DNA from 3 places in the Psychrosphaera aquimarina genome. Region 1 is predicted to be linked to each of the others. Evidence: predicted binding sites of a transcription regulator. Region 1 holds the regulator's gene; each other region holds the start of a gene.
What was found. Region 1 encodes FliA, which starts transcription of late flagellar genes. Its sites were predicted from a motif close to CTAAAGNTNNNNNNNNNNNNGCCGATA; they were not measured.
Positions count from the first base shown of each region.

Region 2: a site for FliA is predicted at 2,048-2,074, ahead of RT723_RS11345 (DUF5610 domain-containing protein). Genes of this name have one in related genera too.
Region 3: a site for FliA is predicted at 1,999-2,025, ahead of RT723_RS01610 (VC2046/SO_2500 family protein). Genes of this name have one in related genera too.

Region 1 covers NZ_JAWCUA010000007.1:175,331-178,617, forward strand. Annotated here, with positions in the region: gene RT723_RS07420 (protein phosphatase CheZ) at 1-756, opposite strand, end outside; gene cheY (chemotaxis response regulator CheY) at 775-1,158, opposite strand; gene RT723_RS07430 (RNA polymerase sigma factor FliA) at 1,223-1,945, opposite strand; partial or broken gene RT723_RS07435 (MinD/ParA family protein) at 1,956-2,809, opposite strand; gene flhF (flagellar biosynthesis GTPase FlhF) at 2,802-3,287, opposite strand, start outside.
Region 2 covers NZ_JAWCUA010000009.1:35,923-39,209, forward strand. Annotated here, with positions in the region: gene RT723_RS11340 (TonB-dependent receptor domain-containing protein) at 1-654, shown strand, start outside; gene RT723_RS11345 (DUF5610 domain-containing protein) at 729-2,009, opposite strand; gene RT723_RS11350 (alpha/beta fold hydrolase) at 2,310-2,999, shown strand; gene RT723_RS11355 (serine aminopeptidase domain-containing protein) at 3,004-3,287, shown strand, end outside.
Region 3 covers NZ_JAWCUA010000001.1:349,574-352,860, reverse strand. Annotated here, with positions in the region: gene ydiJ (D-2-hydroxyglutarate dehydrogenase YdiJ) at 1-1,260, opposite strand, end outside; gene RT723_RS01610 (VC2046/SO_2500 family protein) at 1,384-1,965, opposite strand; tRNA gene RT723_RS01605 (tRNA-Tyr) at 2,073-2,157, shown strand; gene RT723_RS01600 (response regulator) at 2,387-3,287, shown strand, end outside.

The DNA of each region.
Region 1 (3,287 bases):
GCCTAAACTTGACAACAAGTCGTCCACTTCATCTTGATTTGACACCGCATCTTCACGATTTTCAGCATCGATGATAGGACCTTCTACACCATTGTTATCGGCAGAAAGCTCTTTCTCATTAGCATTATTTGTATCATTCGATGTATTAGCATTTGGTTCGCCGAATACGGTAAGTAGGTGAATTAAACTATCTTCCACATCCTTAACTAATTCGATAACTCGTTTGATTACTTGGCCAGTTAAATCTTGAAAATCCTGGGCCATCATAATTTCAGTCATATGAGTGTGGATCTGAGCTGCATCGACTACAGCCCCTTCCATGAATTCATTAATGCTATAACAAAGAGATTTAAATTCGCCTAACTGAATTTGCCGCTGCATGAGTTTATCCCATTCAGGTTTTAATTCCGTCAGACTAGTATTTATTTTATCAGCCAGTGGCAAACTTGAGTCCACTGCATCCATAGTCTTGTTGGCTGCCTGTTCTGTCAAATTCATGACATAACTCAGTCTTTCTTTTGCGTCTGGAATATCATCCGTAGCCAGATTGGCAATTTTAGGATCAAGTTGAAAATTAGATAATGAATCATGAAGCTGTCGAGTCAATTTTCCAACTTCAGCAAATAATTCTTTATTCTCAGGGCTAGTTGCAGACATGAGTATTTCGTTGGCAGATTGGTCATCACCAGATTCAAGCGCAACAACGAGCGCTTTAGCCTCTTCTAGACTGATCTGCGGAGTTGTCTCTAACGACATATTTAACTCCTAATAAGATTATTCTAGACGTTCGAAAATCTTTTCTAACTTACCTTTGAGGGTAGCTGCTGTAAAAGGTTTAACAATATAACCATTAACACCAGCTTGCGCTGCTGCTACGATTTGTTCCTTTTTCGCTTCTGCGGTTACCATCATAACTGGCATATGTTTTAAGCTATCATCTTTACGTATCTCACGAAGAAGATCGATTCCTTGCATACCAGGCATATTCCAATCTGTTACTACAAAATCAAAATCACCATTTTGTAACATCGGTAATGCGGTACTGCCATCATCAGCTTCCTGTACATTGGTAAAACCAAGGTCACGAAGTAAGTTCTTGATGATTCTTCTCATTGTTGAAAAGTCATCAACAACTAGAATTTTCATGTTCTTATCCAAAGCATCCTCCAGTGAGGTAAATTAGTTGTCTTAATTATTAATTAAAATTAGGAAGTTACAAGTTTTATAACCATTCTTTTAATCTTGAACGCAATCTTATCATAGCTTGACTGTGAATTTGACTAACGCGTGATTCACTTACGTTCAAAACATCCCCAATTTCTCGTAAATTTAATTCGTCATCGTAATACAAAGATAATATCAATGCTTCTCTTTCAGGCAAGTTTTTAATTGCCGAAGAAATTGATTTTTTAAAAGAACTACTTTCAACGCCTACATATGTATCGTCTGCTTCGTAGTCTTCTTTAACTGATATCACATCTTCACTGACGCCCATATCATCGATACCGATGATTTTTCCGGCGTTCGCTTCTTTAAGCATGATGTGGTATTGAGCGAGTGATATATCAAGAGATTCAGCGACTTCAGTATCTTTTACATCTCGGCCTAAGTCAGCTTCTAATGTGGAAATTCTATCTGCAATCATTCTTGCATTTCGGTGAACTGATCTTGGAGTCCAATCACCTTTACGTATTTCATCTAACATAGAACCACGAATTCTAATGCCAGCGTACGTTTCAAAACTTGCACCTTTTGAACCATCAAAGTTTTTTGCTGCTTCTAACAAACCTATCATTCCAGCTTGAATCAAATCATCAACCAAAACACTGTCTGGTAACCTTGCGGCTAAATGATGAGCGATTCTTTTTACTAGAACAGAATGTTTCTCTAATAATTGAGAAATATCTACTTCTTGAGCCTCGTAGGCAGCAACTTTATTGTTCAAAACGTACCTCTCAATTGACCAATTGTTCTAAAAAGAACTCTAAGTTACCTGATGCGTGGGTAGGCACAGGCCAATGATCTATTTTTGTCGCTAAAGTTTTAAATGCTATGGCAGACGGAGAGCGAGGGAAAGCATCAACGATGGCTCTTTGACGACGTACTGCTTTTCTTAAATTTTCATCAAATGGGATAATAGCGGTTAACTCTAAATTAACATCTAAAAACCTATCTGTGACTAAGGTTAACTTTTTAAATAGGTTTTGCCCTTCTTTTAAGGTCCTTACCATGTTGGCAATGACTTTAAATTTGGCAACGCCATGATCTCTATTAAGAATTTTCATTAGTGCGTATGCATCGGTAATCGACGTTGGTTCATCTGTTACGACCACTAATACTTCTTGTGAGGCACGAGAGAATGAGAGTACCATATCTGAAATACCCGCAGCCGTATCTACTATAAATACATCGACTGGCGTTTTCATTTCACTAAATGCGCGTATCAAGCCGGCATGTTGAGATGGTGATAATTCAACCATATCAATTGAACCTGAAGTGGCAGGTACAATTTTCACCCCATGAGGACCTTCAACCAAAATATCGTCTAGTTCGGCTTCACCCGAGAGCACATGAGATAAGTTTTTTCTACTCTTAATCCCAACATGACATCACAGTTGGCAAGACCTAAATCGGCATCTAGTACTAATACACTTTTACCAGTTTGGGCGATTGCAATGGCCGTATTTAGTGAAACACTCGTTTTACCAACACCACCTTTACCACCAGTTACTGCTATTACTTTTGTTTTTTTCATCAAAGACATATATCTCAAGCCACTAGCCTGATCAGAACAGGTTTTATCAATCATACATGCCAACAGCTCTTGGCACTACCTTATTATGTTTCTTTCTAACTTTTTGTTTTAACTCAAACAATTGATTAGCTTTGTGCACAATTTTTTCACTATTTGCAACTCTTATATCTTCTGGCACTCTCTGACCGTTGGTTAAATAACCAATTGGTAACCGATTATGTATCGCAACACTCATTAATTCACCTAAACTAAGTGACTCATCTATCTTAGTAAAAATACAGCCAGAAAGTGGTATTGTTTTAAAATGTTGAACACTTTCTTGTAATACGCTCATTTGTGACGTTGCTGATAAAACTAAATAATTCTTAATATTAACTCTAGATTTGGTTAATAAATGATTTAGCTTTTGTGTTAATTTCAAATCTCTTTGACTCATACCTGCGGTATCAATCAATATTAATTTTTTGTTGCGTAACTGATAGATAGCATCAGATAATTCTTCCGTGTTTTTTGCTTGTTTTAAAGGGCAACC
Region 2 (3,287 bases), on a different contig from region 1:
TTAAGACTAGTTGCCAGTTACGGTACTGGATTTAAAACGCCAACGTTTAATGATTTATATTACCCGTCTGGTGTTTACTCTTCTGGTAATGCAGATCTTAAAGCAGAAACATCTGATTCTGCAGAGCTCATTTTGCAATTCCAACAAGATAAATTAACAGCAAGTGTCAGTGTGTATAAAACCAATGTTGAAAATTTGATCCAATGGCAAGCAGATGCAAATTTTGTGTATAAACCACAAAACATTGCCAAGGTAAATATTCAAGGTATAGAAGCAGAAGCACAATATATTGCTGAATATGGAACGCATAACGTAAATTTCAGCATAAATGAAAGTGTTGATGACACGACAGATAAACAATTAATCCGTCGTTCAAAAGAACATTTTAATTACAGCTTTAGCACCACGGTTGGTGATGCTGATGTATATGTTGAATACCAATATAAAGGTAAATCATACGATGAAGACTTTGTGCTCGGGCGTTTAACGTTACCGAGTTATAGCTTGTTAAATTTAGCGGTTAGCTACCCTATTACTGATAATCTTTCAGTCAATGGCCGTATAAGTAATGGGTTAGATGAAGAATACCAATCAGCGTATAACTACAATACCGCCGGTCAAAAGTGGTATTTTGGTTTAACTTATAGTTTGTAAGTCATGTTAGTTTGAATAAGAACTGAAGTCGGTTTTATGCCACTTAAAGTAAATTTAAGTGGCATATATTCAAATTACTTTTCAATATTAGACAGTTGATCTATTTTATCCATTAATTGATTAGCAAACTCAAAAAAGTCCATTTGAGAGTTGGGATAATCCTGAGGTTTATGTAACGCGTTAATGTGTTTTGTCACATCAAACAACAAGTCTCTTGGATGTTCAAACAAGTTTTGTAAAGTGGCTAAAGTATTGCTGATGTCGTTAGAAAATTCAGCTAATGGTTTTAAGTCATCTATCGCATTAGCATTAAATAACGGCGTATCAGTTTGATATGCTTTATATGCGGTGAAGTTTTTAATTTGGGTTAACGATATTGAAAACTCACTGATCTCCGCAGCGTCATAATCCATCGACAATGCTTTGTTAAATGCGGTCTCAACATCACCACTGTAAAAATCTTTGGCAAGATCATTCACATTGTTTAACAAGTTATTAATAGCGACAAGTTCGTCTTCGTCTAAATCCCCTTCAACCGAAAACATAAACTCACTTTGTTTAATTTCAGAATAAGACTGGTATGCCATTTCGACTAATTGGCCATTTTGCAATGACGAGCTATAACCCGACTCATTTTTTCGCGCCATTAAGGCACTGGTATAAATAGTCACTTTGTCGCCATCAGCGGTGACTAAATCAAAACTAAATTCGTTTGCTTGAGTCGACTGCTGACCTTGTACAAATTGTTGAGTACTGGTTACAGAAGCACTTTTAGGCATATCATTGTTAGGATCATCAGTGACATTAGTGTCCTCTGAAACATCTGTATCTTCAGGAACCGCCCCTAAATAGGTTTGTTTTAACTGCTCAATGCCTTCTAATACTTTTGATTGTGTTAACGAGATTTCACTTTCTAACTCAGGGTTTAACAGGTTAAGCTGCCCCAAAGCCTCGTTAGCTTGTTTGTAACCTAACTCAAATCCTTCAAGCCCTGCGTCTATTCGGCTAGATAATTGCTCTAATGTCGCACCATCTTTTTTGTCTTGTTGTAACCTAAGTTCGATAAACTTTAAAATATTATTGGCGGCAACATCGGCTCTTTTTTCTTGTTGTTCAAGCGCCTTTTCAGCCATTTGTTTTTGGATTTGATTTTGTTCACTATCAATACTTTGCCCGACACTTTGCTGTACGGAACGATAGAAAAAAGTAAAACTTTGTTTATTACTTTGAGTTAACGACACCGACGTTGATTCAACTTTATTAAATGAAACAGATTCATTTTTTTGTTGTGACTCACGTTGTTTAGACGAGAGCAAATCAAGGCCACGTGTTAAATCGGAATTTAACTGAATCATGACTACCACCACTTACTATATATAACTACCCAAAACTGTATCGGCGTGTTTGTCTATTTCTTGAGCAATTTTTTTAAAAAGAGAACAGATTTAACAAACCGTAAATTTAACTATTAACCTTATCAGGTAGTTAACCGACCTCAATTAATAATTACGGTGAGTGTTTGACAGTTTACAACTGGTATTAAAGTACTATTATGGGCGTTATTGTAGACCTTAATGAAGCTGACTGTTCATTTTATGAAGGTGAGTAATTTAATTTATTAAATGTGTTCTTATAAAGAACCACAGGGAACTGTGATGAAATGTATTTATCTATTGTTATTATTGAGTGTTGGAGTGTGTGTTTCCGTGCCTGCTGAAAGTAAAGAATATAATCATGAGTTGTCAGAGCTGAACCAACGTGAATCTACTTATTCAACATTTTTAGCTGATACATTATCGCCATTTTGGCAGACCAAAGTGAATAAAGGGCACTTTGTTAATCGGCAGCAATTAAATATTCATTATGCCTATGTCAAAGTAGCTGATGCACAAGGGGCTATCGTAATATCGCCAGGTAGAGTAGAAGGCTATGAAAAATATCAAGAATTAGTTTATGACTTTACCCAACAAGGTTATTCGGTATTTGTCATTGATCATCAAGGTCAGGGGTTATCTAGTCGTCGGTTAACCAATAAAGAAAAAGGCTATGTGGAAGATTTTGATGATTATGTAATGGATTTAGATCAATTTATTACTGATATTGTTAAACCTATGCACCAAGGAAAGCTTTACTTAGTCAGTCACTCAATGGGAGGGGCAATTGGACTCAGGTATGTACAGCAGCATCCAAATCAATTTAACAAAGCAGTGTTCTCGTCTCCAATGTGGGGATTAAATTCGGGGGCTATTCCTAAACCGATTGCGAAAGGTATTTTTAATGTTGTTAATTGGTTTACAACCCTAGTGACAGATCAAAGTCCCTATTTCTTTGGGGCAAGGTTATAATCCAGTGGAATTTGAAAGCAATCAGTTAACAACCAGCAAACAAAGGTATCAGTATTTTAGATCTGTTTATGCGGCAAAACCTGATTTGCAGTTAGGAAGTGTGACCTTTGGCTGGATAAGAGCGTCAGTTAATGCGATTGATACAGCGTTTAAGCAACTTAATTTAGTAAAATTACCCGTTATGGTGTTACAAGCTGAAAATGATGAAGTCATCGAGAATGAAGCACAAAATGCATTTTGTAGTGAATTAGCCAAGCTTGGTAATCCATGTGTTAACGATACGCCTAT
Region 3 (3,287 bases), on a different contig from region 1:
CTTAGCATTACCTAATAACCCAACTGCTTTTTTACGCATGGCGTAAATTTTATTAATGGCAGCCAAGTCTTCAATTATTTGATACCCGATCACCCCATTTTCATTATTGTTGGCAATTAACGCATCCAAACGAGCACAAAGGTGTTCTATTTTTTGTTTTTGATTGTCTGGATCCTCATCGTTGTATTCAACAATGTTAAGGCCATTCATGGTTTGATTAGGTACATCTGTGATCAAATCGGAAACAGAATCCCAAATCACATCTTGTTTGGCTAAGTTTAAAACTTTGGAATCAACAGTCTCAACCGAGGTTGCATTGGCTTCAACTAAAAACGGCGAGTTCCTAAGAGCAGAATCAAAGTTGTCATACTTTACATTCACCATCGTTTTGTATTTAGCGATTGGCGTAATGTTTAACTTTGTTTCTGTAATGAAAGCTAATGTGCCCTCAGAACCCGTTAATATACGGGATAAGTTGAAACGACTCATATCCTCATTAAAAACGTGCTCTAAGTCATAACCGGTTAAAAAGCGGTTGAGTCTTGGGAAAGTAGCAAGAATGTTATCGCGATGAGTGGTACATGTATCAAGTACTTGTTTATAAATACTGCTTAATGGACTGTCACTGTTCGCTAATGCTTGAGCTTCGGAGATGGCAATGTCAGACGTTTCTAATCGCTCTCCAGCTATTGTAACGGCTTCTAATGCAATAACATGGTCACTTGTTTTACCGTAAACCAAAGAACCTTGGCCAGATGCATCTGTGTTAACCATACCGCCAATAGTGGCACGATTAGACGTGGATAAATCAGGGGCAAAGAAAAAACCGTGAGGTCTTAAGAAGTCGTTTAACTGATCTTTAATAACACCGGTTTGTACTCTTACCCAACGCTCTTTAACATTAATTTCAATTATCTCACGCATGTGGCGTGACATATCTACTATTAAATGATCTGTTAAGGACTGGCCATTTGTCCCAGTTCCACCGCCTTTTGGTGAAAAACGAAGAGATAAGTATTTATCTTGGTTGGCTAACTCAGTTAAAACTAGGATGTCGTCGGTATTGCGTGGGAACAAAATCCCTTGTGGCAATGCCTGATAGATACTGTTATCTGTTGCCTGTGAGATACGTGCTGAATATGAAGTATCCACATCACCATTAAACTTTAACCCGTTACTTGCAGTAAAGGTTTTGAGCTCGTCACAAAAATTAGATACGGTAACGGATAAGATTTCTTGTTTGGTAATACGACGGATCATAGATAAACGGCTAAAGAATGAGTTATTTAGGCGGTTGATTATAACGAGAAATTTAATAAATGAAATTGTTCAAATCACTTTGTTATAACATTTCATTATTTAACGTATTGATAAGTGGCTTAACTACGCCACTTTACTTAAGGTTCTTGCTTGTTCTAGTACACTAAACCAAGTACCTACATCCATTTCGATGTTCTCGTCATCAGTGTTTTTATCTGTTGTCATCACAGGCGCTTCTGTTACCACATTTGATGTTTTAGATTGGATCTCTTGGTATAACTTAGCTTGTTGGTTTATATCCAAGCTGTTAAATAACTTAGCTGGAATATTGATAGGGTTATTTATTTCACTATTTGTCGAAATAAGTGGTTGAGGGTGTAAATTCAACATGAGACTCACACTTTCTCTATATCCTGAATTAATTAACTGATTGAACATTAAATCTTGTTCATTATTTACTTTATCGATTAATTTTTTAGGTACAACGTGAAATGTTTTTTCTAAATCAGAAGTTGTTTTAGGTTTTTTATTTTTTGGTAAATGGAATTCATCTAACTCCATTCTGTCTTGTGTGACCATAGCTAAAAGTAAGCTAAAGGCAGAGCTGTCGTTGCTGTGAACCGATTTTTGAATATCAGAAAATACGGAAGATTCCCGTATAACTTGGATGTTTTTAGCGATTGGTTCTTTGGTTTGGGTTTGCATCAATACTTCTTTTCTTTGTGCATCTGGGTATTTAAACGGCAGTTAAACAAAAAACTTTAATTTTATGTTTACAGACAAAACAATTTTGGTATTATGCGCATCCTGTTGGAGGGGTTCCCGAGTGGCCAAAGGGATCAGACTGTAAATCTGCTGGCTCTGCCTTCGGTGGTTCGAATCCACCTCCCTCCACCATCTATTCAATAGACCGATGTTAAGAAATTAACATCGGTTTTTTTGATCTTGCGCTTTGTTAACTTCATATAATTATCTTCAAGCCTTTCAAATTAACCTTGTCCATCAATTTAAATTACATTTAGGTTTAGTGTTCGAACCCAGATCGATAATTAAATGAAAATAACACTTGTATTTATGTGTATTTTTACAAGAATGGGCATAGTTAAATTAAATAAGTAGTAAAGATTTGCGTTCAAATATTATATTTAGTGGTAAGAAAATACTGATAGTTGATGATCAAAAACCATTTCAAGTGATGATACGAGGAATGTTAAAAGATCTCGATGTGAGTAAAATTTCGGTCGCCCAATCAGGCGAAGCCGCTATTGTTAAGTGTGGGCAAAATCAATACGATATTTTACTGATAGATTATAACTTAGGTGCTGGTCGTAATGGTCGACAGTTATTTGAAGAGATCAAGGAACGTAAGTTAATTCCAGACTCCAGTATTTGCATCATAGTAACGGGTGAAAGTCAGGCTACAGCTGTCGTGGGGGCACTAGAAGTGTTGCCCGACGATTACATCGTCAAGCCATTCTCTCAAAATTTATTACTGCAACGCGTTACCAAATCATGGCTAAAAAAACAGGTATTTGTGCCCTTTTACCACAGTATGAATGCCAACGATTATGAAACATCGTTAGAACTAATCAATAAGATAATTGCCAAGTATCCACGTTATAAAGCGTCCTGTAACAAATACAAAGCACAAGTATTATTCTATTTAGGTCGATACCAAGAGTTGAATGATTACATCGATAGCTTTTTAGAAAAAAAGCGTTTGAATTGGGCATTAATTTACAAATCAAAAATTTTGAAACACGAAAAAAAGTATCTAGCATCCATTAAGTTTGCCAAAGAAGCGGTGTTACAAAGTAAAATGAATGTTGAAGCGTATGACGTGATCACCGACTGTTACTTAGCAAAAGGCGAAATAGAACAAGCATATAATTGGGTACGTTCTGGTATTGAACGCTCTCCTTTCTCAGTACCACGTCAATATAAGTTAAGTGCTGTAGCTAAATTAAATAAAGACTTTGAATCGTCAATTAAAGCTTGCAGCCAAGTGGTTGATTTAACGTCTAATT